DNA from 2 places in the Kitasatospora sp. NPDC114501 genome. Region 1 is predicted to be linked to the other one. Evidence: predicted binding sites of a transcription regulator. Region 1 holds the regulator's gene; the other holds the start of a gene.
What was found. The regulator HspR, encoded in region 1, represses chaperone genes until heat shock. The targets are predictions, from matches to a motif close to TTGAGNNNNNNNNNCTCAA.

Region 1 (4,412 bases):
GCGCCGCGAGGCCGTGGAGACGCGCAACTCCGCCGAGCAGCTCGTCTACTCGACCGAGAAGTTCATCGCCGACAACGCCGACAAGCTGCCGGGCGACGTCAAGACCGAGGTCGAGACCGCCATCGGCGAGCTCAAGGAGGCCTTGAAGGGCGAGGACATCGCGAAGATCCGCGAGGCCTCGGAGAAGGTCTCCACCACCGCGCAGAAGCTCGGCCAGGCGCTGTACGCCAACGCCGACGCCCCGGCCGGTGCCGCCGCCGGTGACTCCGCCCAGGCCAAGGACGACGACGTCGTCGACGCCGAGATCGTGGACGACGAGAAGCCCAAGGGCGGTGCGGCATGACGGACAAGCCGCAGGGCGGCAAGCCCGGCGACGACTCCGCCGCCGATGAGGCCGTGATCAAGGCTGCCGAGGAGGCCGCCGCGGCCGGCGCCGGGGAGTCCGGTTCGGACGACCTCGCCGCCGCCAAGCGGGAGCTCACCGAGCGCACCGGCGACCTCCAGCGCCTCCAGGCCGAGTACCAGAACTACCGCAAGCGGGTCGAGCGCGACCGGCTGACCGTCCGCGAGATCGCCGTCTCCAACATCCTGGAGTCGCTGATCCCGGTCCTGGACGACATCGGCCGCGCCCGCGAGCACGGCGAGGTCACGGGCGGCTTCAAGTCCGTCGCCGAGTCGCTGGAGACGGTCGTCGCCAAGCTGGGCCTCCAGCAGTTCGGCAAGGAGGGCGAGCCCTTCGACCCGACCATGCACGAGGCGCTGATGCACAGCTACTCCTCGGACGTCACCGAGGACACCTGTGTGCAGGTCCTCCAGCCCGGCTACCGCATCGGCGAGCGGATCATCCGCCCGGCGATGGTGGCCGTCGCGGAGCCCCAGCCCGGCAGCCAGGCGTCCCCGGGCACCGAGGCGAAGCCCGCCGACACGGACAAGTCCGACGGTGACTCGGACAGCTGACAACCTGTGACAGCTGACAACCAGTGCGCTGCGGAGTCGTACGCCGGCCAGTACGGCGGCCGGCTCCGCAGCGCGCTGTCAACCGCCGTCTCTTCACCGGCGGTTGACAGCGCAGTGACGATGGACATCGGGAGGTGGCGGAAGCCGTGAGCGAGCGCAGCGGGCGAACCATCGGGGGGCGCGTGTACCGCTCAGCGGCTGCCGAGCGCAGCGAGGTGGACGCATGAGCGGCAAGGACTACGTGGAGAAGGACTACTACAAGGTCCTCGGCGTGCCCAAGGACGCCACCGCCACCGAGATCAAGAAGACCTACCGGAAGCTCGCGCGCGAGTTCCACCCCGACGCCAACAAGGGCGACGCCAAGGCCGAGGAGCGGTTCAAGGACATCTCCGAGGCGTACGACGTCCTCTCCGACGAGAAGCGCCGCAAGGAGTACGACGAGGCCCGCAGCCTCTTCGCCAACGGCGGCTTCCGGGCCGGCGGCCCCGGTGGCGCCGGCAGCTACAGCTTCGACTTCGGCGACCTCTTCAGCGGCAGCCAGGGCGGCGCCCAGGGCGGCGGCGGCCTCGGTGACGTCTTCGGCGGCCTGTTCAACCGCGGCGGCACCCGGCAGGCCCAGCCCCGGCGCGGCGCCGACGTCGAGACCGAGGTGACGCTCTCCTTCGAGGAGGCGGTGGACGGCGCGACCGTCCCGCTGCGGATGACCAGCCAGGCCCCCTGCCGCGGCTGCAACGGCACCGGTGCCAAGTCCGGCACCACCCCGCGGGTCTGTCCGACCTGCGTCGGCGCCGGCACCGTCAGCCGTGGCCAGGGTGCCTTCGCGCTCTCCGAGCCGTGCAAGGACTGCCGCGGCCGGGGCATGATCGTCGACGACCCGTGCCCCGACTGCCACGGCAGCGGCCGCGCCAGCTCGGCCCGCACCATGCAGGTCCGGATCCCGGCCGGCGTCCAGGCCGACCAGCGCATCCGGCTCAAGGGCAAGGGTGCCCAGGGCGAGCGCGGCGGCCAGCCCGGCGACCTCTACGTCACCGTGCACGTCGACCCGCACCCGGTCTTCGGGCGCAAGGGCGACAACCTGACCGTCACCGTCCCGGTGGCCTTCCCCGAGGCGGCGCTCGGCGCCACCATCGAGGTGCCCACCCTGAACGGCCCGGCCGTGAAGCTCAAGCTGCCCCCGGGCAGCGCCAACGGCCTCACCATGCGCGCCCGCGGCAAGGGCGCGACCCGCAAGGACGGCACCCGCGGCGACCTCCTCGTCACCGTCGAGGTCGTGGTGCCCCAGCACGTCACCGGTGACGCGCTGAGCGCCCTGGAGCAGTACCGCGAGGCCACCGCCTCCGACGATCCGCGCGCCGCCCTGTTCCGGGCGGCGAAGGGAGCGTGACGACCAGATGTCCCCGATGAACCCGATCGACCCCGACACCCCGATCGGCCCGGGCCTCGGCGAGGGCCTGCCCGGCGCCGGCCCCCGCCGCGCCCGCCGGGCCGCCGCGGGCCCGCCGCCGTACGTCCTCACCGAGGACACCCCGGTGTACGTCATCTCCGTGGCCGCCGAACTGTCCGGCCTGCACCCGCAGACCCTGCGCCAGTACGACCGCCTCGGCCTGGTCTGCCCCGACCGCACCGCCGGCCGCGGCCGCCGCTACTCCGCGCGCGACATCCAGCAGCTGCGCGAGGTCCAGCGGCTCTCCCAGGACGAGGGCATCAACCTCGCGGGCATCAAGCGGATCATCGAGCTGGAGAACCAGGTCACCGCCCTCCAGTCCCGCGTCGCGGAACTGGTCGACTCCCTGGAGGGCGCCGCCGCCGCGCTCCAGCAGCGCGAGGCCGCCGTCCACGCCTCCTACCGCCGCGACCTCGTCCCGTACCAGCCCCCCACCCCGCAGTCCAGCGCCCTCGTCGTCTGGCGCCCCAGGCGCTGACCGTCGTACGCACCGAGCCGCCGGCCCCTCCTCCCGGGGGGTGCCGGCGGCTGCCGTGTGGTGAGAGAGTGCTCTGCCGGGCCGGCGCGGTCGATCTGCGGGCGGCAGGGCACCCGGTTCGCGCCGCCTAGGATTCTTGCCACAGAAGACGACAGTCGCGTTGACTACTTCCCGGTCAACACTAGGAGCCGAGATGAGTGGGCGAGAGCACGCGGGGGCTGCATCATCCAGCGGATCGCGCGTCCTGTCCGAGGGCGCCCGAAAGCTCTACCTGCAGGCCGTGAACGAGAACGGTCGTCTCACCAAGAGCGCGTGCCCGGCCGCCGGCTCCCCCGCCCTCGACGAATTGTTGAAGCTGGGACTTCTCATACCCGACAGCGACGAACCGGGCGAACTGCTCGCCGTGGATCCGACGCAGCTCGCCCATAGTCTGAGTTCGACCTGGCAGCGCCAGGCCCTTGATCTGCTGTCAAAAGCAGTGACGCTTCCCGGCGATCTCAGCGAACTCGCCGAGGCATTTCACGCCCCGGACACCACGGGCGGCGCCATCGAATACATCCACGGGAAAGCGCGAATTAATCAGAGACTTCAGCAGTCGGCCGCCGCGGGAGTCATGGAGGGGCTGGCCATGCAGCCCGGCGGTCCCCGGCCGGCGGAAATGCTCACGTCATTCCTGGCGCGCGACCTGGAGATTCTCCAGCACGGCGCGTCCATGCGGACGATCTACAACGCGAGCACCCGCTACCACCAGCCGACCCGGGACTACGTCGCGAAGCTGACCGAGGCGGGGTGGCAGTTCCGCACCCTGGACGAGCCGTACGCCCGGCTGATCATCGTGGACCGCAAGCTGGCCGTGATCCCGGTGGTGGACGACGACCTGGCCGCGTTCATCCACGACCCGGCCATCGTCAACTTCCTCATCGAGGAGGTGTTCGAACGCAGCTGGAACCGGGCCCTCGAATTCGACGGGGACCGGTCCGTCCCGCAACAGGTGGTGTCCAGACTGCGCCAGACGATAATCGACCTGATGCTCGCCGGAACGAACCACCGGGTCATCGCGCGTCGGCTCGGAATCAGCGAGCGGACGCTCGCCCGCCACATCGCGGAGCTACGGGAGGAGTACCACGTCGACTCCCTGTTCCAGCTGGGCTACGCGCTCGGCCGGTCGTCGAGACCGGACCTGGGCTGAGGGCAGCGGTCGAAAGCCCGCCCCGCCCGGCGCGGCAGGCTCACCCCGGCTGTCCGCCTTGTCCCGATCGAGTCGATCGGCGGGAATCAACCCCAGTGGAGGTCGTCCGCGACAGCCTCCACCGCACGGGTGGTACCAGCGGACTGCCCGCTGTCGGAGGAGACGGAGACTCCGGTCAACACCGCTATGCCGATGAGGATCGGAAGCGCAGCCTTGCAGACGAGTCGACGCACAGACACGGACCCACCCTCCCACTCTCTAACACTGTGGACTGAATCAATAGCACTAGCGTCCACATGATGCCGTACGTTCCGCGAGAGTGCCATCCCCCCTCACCTCGACCA
Region 2 (4,412 bases), on a different contig from region 1:
GATGTGCGCGGACTCCTTCATCACGTCGCCCAGCTGCCCGGTGAGGGTCAGCCCGGTGCCGCCGGTCTCGGCGTCGGCCAGCGAGGCCTCGATGTAGAGGACGTCGCCGCCGGCACCCGTCACCGCGAGGCCGGTGGCCACGCCGGGGACGGCGGTGCGGCGCTCGGCCGGCTCCTGGGCGGACTCCGGCACGTGGTGCGGCCGGCCGATCAGGGCGCGCAGGTCGTCCGCGCCGACCGCGGCGGGCAGCTCGCGCTCGCCCAGCTCGGCCTGTGCGGCGATCTTGCGCAGCACCCGGGCGATCGAGCGCTCCAGGGTGCGCACGCCCGCCTCCCGGGTGTACTCCCCGGCGAGCCTGCGCAGCGCCGGCTCGTCCACGGTGACCTCTCCACCGGCCAGACCGGCCTTCTCCAGCTGGCGCGGGAGCAGGTGGTCGCGGGCGATGACGACCTTCTCGTCCTCGGTGTAGCCGTCCAGCCGGACCAGCTCCATCCGGTCGAGCAGCGGCTCGGGGATGGCCTCCAGCACGTTGGCGGTGGCGAGGAAGACGACGTCGGAGAGGTCGAGCTCGACCTCCAGGTAGTGGTCCCGGAAGGTGTGGTTCTGCGCCGGGTCCAGCACCTCCAGCAGGGCGGCGGCCGGGTCGCCCCGGTAGTCGGAACCGACCTTGTCGATCTCGTCCAGCAGGACGACCGGGTTCATCGAGCCGGCCTCCTTGATCGCCCGCACCAGCCGGCCGGGCAGCGCGCCGACGTAGGTGCGCCGGTGGCCGCGGATCTCCGCCTCGTCCCGGACTCCGCCGAGCGCGACCCGGACGAACTTCCGGCCCATGGCGCGGGCCACCGACTCGCCGAGCGAGGTCTTGCCGACGCCGGGCGGGCCGACCAGGGCCAGCACCGCGCCGCCCCGGCGGCCGCCGACCAGCCCGAGCCCCTGGTCGGCCCGGCGCTTGCGGACGGCCAGGTACTCGACGATCCGCTCCTTCACGTCGGCCAGCCCGGCGTGGTCGGCGTCCAGCACCGCGCGGGCGCCGGCGATGTCGTACTCGTCCTCGGTGCGCTCGTTCCAGGGCAGCTCCAGGACGGTGTCCAGCCAGGTGCGGATCCAGGAGCCCTCGGGCGACTGGTCGGAGGCGCGCTCCAGCTTGTCGACCTCCTTGAGCGCGGCCTCGCGGACCTTCTCGGGCAGGTCGGCGGCCTCGACCCGGGCGCGGTAGTCGCCCTCCTCGTCGGCCGCCTCGCCGTTCAGCTCGGCCAGCTCCTTGCGGACGGCCTCCAGCTGGCGGCGGAGCAGGAACTCCTTCTGCTGCTTGGCCACGCCCTCCTCGACGTCCTTGCGGATGGTGTCGTTGACCTCCTCCTCGGCGAGGTGGTCGCGCAGCAGGCTGAGCGCGTACTCCAGTCGGGCGACCTGGTCGGCCTCCAGCAGCACCTTGAGCTTCTGCTCGGCGGTGACGAAGGGCGCGTAGCCGATGTTGTCGGCGAGCTCGCCGACGCCCTCGATCTGCGCCACCCGGTCGACGATCTGCCAGGCGCCGCGCCGGCGCAGCCACTGGGTGGACAGCGCCTTGTACTCCTTGACCAGCTCGGCGGCCCGGCCGGCCACCGGGGTGCCCACCGAGGACTCCCGGAACGGCGTGGTCTCCACCCAGAGGGCGGCGCCGGGGCCGGTGGTGCCGACGCCGATCCGGACCCGGCGCACGGCGCGCACCAGCGCGGCCGGGTCGCCGTCGGCCAGTCGGCCGACCTGCTCGACGGTGGCCAGCGTGCCGGCCGCGGCGTACGAGCCGTCCACCCGCGGGACCAGCAGGACCTGCGGCTTGCCGGTGCCGGCGGCGGCCCGGGCGGCCTCGACCGCGGCGCGCACCTCGGTGTCCTTCAGGTCCAGCGGGACCACCATGCCCGGCAGGACGACCTCGTCGTCGAGCGGCAGCACGGGCAGGGTGAGCGGTGTGGACGACGATGCCATGATCTCTCCCTAGTCAGTGAACTTGAGTCGACCTGACTAAGGCCTGACGGCGGCCGGATGTTCCCGGCCCTCAGTTCGCCGTGAGCGAACACGAATCGCCCCGGAAGGTGCCGCGACCGACGCCGTCAAAAAAGTCCTGGAAGCACACCGGGCGCACCTTGAGGAATCCTGGGCGCACGATCCACGAGCCCGGGAGACCCCCGACCGGGCGACGCCGTCAACGCGCCGTCCACACCCGCGCGGGCGCACCGCCGGTGGCCGTCACCGCGGCCGGACGCGGCCGGGGCGGACGCCGCTCGGCCCGGCGCAGCCAGCGCCACAGCGCGACCCCGGTCAGCACCGCGGCCGGGTGTCCCACCCCGGTGATCACGTCCTTGTCGGTGGCGATCTGCTCGGCGATCATCAGCCCGGCGCCGCCCAGCGCGAGCAGCCGCCCCTGCCAGGAGAGCAGCCCGGCCACCGCGCCCAGGCAGGCGAGCACGCCGTAGCTGACCCCGATGTCCAGGTGGTCCATCACCTCGGGCGCCATCCGCCCGGTCTCCACCGCGGTGATCACCACCCCCTGGGAGAGCAGCGTCGCCGCGACGTGCCCGGCCGCGAACACCGCCGCCGCCCGGGCCGGGCCGACCCTGCGCTCCAGCGGGGCGAGGGTGAGGGCGAATCCCCACAGGTACGGCATCCACACCTCGCCGGCCACCCAGAACCCGCTCAGCACAAGGGCGCGCAAAGGATGCTGGAGCAGGTTGTGCCCGTCCGAACTGGAGGCCTCCCGCAACCGCTGGACGAGTTCCGGATCGGCGACCTTCGCGAAGGTCGTGGTGGCTCCCACGACGGCGAGGTACCCGAGGGTGAAGGGTGTCCTGCGGGGTGTCGGCACCCGTTCCAGCAGCCACTCCAGGACACCGGTGCGCAGCCCGAGGCGGAGCATCCCGTACGGCGCCCCCGCGGTCCCGAACCCGTCGGCACCCCGCCCGCGTCCCGCCATGCCGCCTCCGCTCGCGCCGCAGCCACCGGCTCCTCGCCAGGTGCCCAACGTACCGGCGCGCGCCGCGGATTCCGCCCGGTCGGGTGTTGTCGTGGCCACGGTACGTCGAGGTTCTGGGAGCCACCTGGGAAAAGCCCGTGAAGACCGTCGCCGTAGCGGACCGCCGAATTCCCCGAATTGGTCCAGACCTTCTTCCCGACAGGGCCGCAGCAGGGCCTCTGACCGGCGACTTGGCGCCAACTGGACTGCATACGTACCGTTACGCAGTGAAAAATCGCCGGGTAAGGTATCGGCCCGTGCCCACTCGTGCAGTGGGTCCGAGGGCGGCCCGACAGCCGGCCCACGGGCCGGAAACGTCCGGTCCACCTGCCGGGAAGCATCCGCTGTCCGTACGCTGCGAAGTGCGCGGGAGAAGTGGGCGGCCGACCATCCGTCCTCGGCTCCCGATCGCGCGACGGGACGGCGGACCCGGCACAGTCCACGACGGAACAAGACTACGAGCGGAGCCCGCCATCCCCACAGGTGGCCGGCCCGCAGCCCTGGGGGCGGTGGCGTGACCGTGACAGAAATTCAGCAGGACAACCACAACACCGGTGGCACTGTGAGCAGCCAGCGCAGAGTCCTGGTGGTGGAGGACGAGCCCACGATCGCCGAGTCGATCGCCGCCCGGCTGGGCGCCGAGGGCTTCAAGGTCGCCGTGGCCCACGACGGCCCCGGCGCGGTCGACGGCTTCCACACCTGGCAGCCGGACCTGGTGGTCCTCGACATCATGCTGCCCGGCTTCGACGGCCTGGAGGTGTGCCGCCGGATCCAGGCCCAGCGCCCGGTGCCGGTGCTGATGCTGACCGCCCGCGACGACGAGACGGACCTGCTGGTCGGCCTCGGCGTGGGTGCGGACGACTACATGACCAAGCCGTTCTCGATGCGCGAGCTGGCCGCCCGCGTCAACGTCCTGCTGCGCCGGGTCGAGCGCGCCCAGCAGGCCGCCCGCACGCCCGCGCTGGGCAGCCTGCGGTTCGGCGAGCTGGAGATCGACCACGTGCAGCGCCGGGTCCGGCTGGCCTCGGGCGACGTCCACCTGACGCCGACCGAGTTCGACCTGCTCGCCTGCCTGGCCGCCCAGCCGCGCGCCGTGCTCACCCGCGAGCAGCTGCTGGCCGAGGTCTGGGACTGGACCGACGCCTCCGGCACCCGCACCGTGGACAGCCACGTCAAGGCGCTGCGCCGGAAGATCGGTGCCAGCTGGATCCGCACCGTCCACGGCGTCGGCTACGCACTGGAGGCCCCGCTCTCCTAGGGGTCGCGCGGACGACGGGCCACCGGGGGGCCCGTGTCCGGGACGACGCCGTGCCACCACGCGGGGGGACGACGCGGGGACCACAGGGGACAATGACCTTTCCACAGCAACGCAACGGGGAATCCGACGGCGCGCGGCCGCAGAACCTGGCCACCCGCGCCG

Region 2: a site for HspR is predicted at 1,991-2,009, ahead of lon (endopeptidase La). Genes of this name have one in related genera too.

Annotation. Positions count from the first base shown of each region.
Region 1 covers NZ_JBVKDS010000008.1:115,983-120,394, forward strand. Annotated here, with positions in the region: gene dnaK (molecular chaperone DnaK) at 1-343, shown strand, start outside; gene grpE (nucleotide exchange factor GrpE) at 340-957, shown strand; gene dnaJ (molecular chaperone DnaJ) at 1,181-2,341, shown strand; gene ACZ7RU_RS16650 (heat shock protein transcriptional repressor HspR) at 2,349-2,879, shown strand; gene ACZ7RU_RS16655 (hypothetical protein) at 3,073-4,068, shown strand.
Region 2 covers NZ_JBVKDS010000002.1:363,560-367,971, reverse strand. Annotated here, with positions in the region: gene lon (endopeptidase La) at 1-1,968, opposite strand, end outside; gene ACZ7RU_RS05135 (rhomboid-like protein) at 2,186-2,953, opposite strand; gene ACZ7RU_RS05130 (response regulator transcription factor) at 3,513-4,250, shown strand; gene ACZ7RU_RS05125 (sensor histidine kinase) at 4,343-4,412, shown strand, end outside.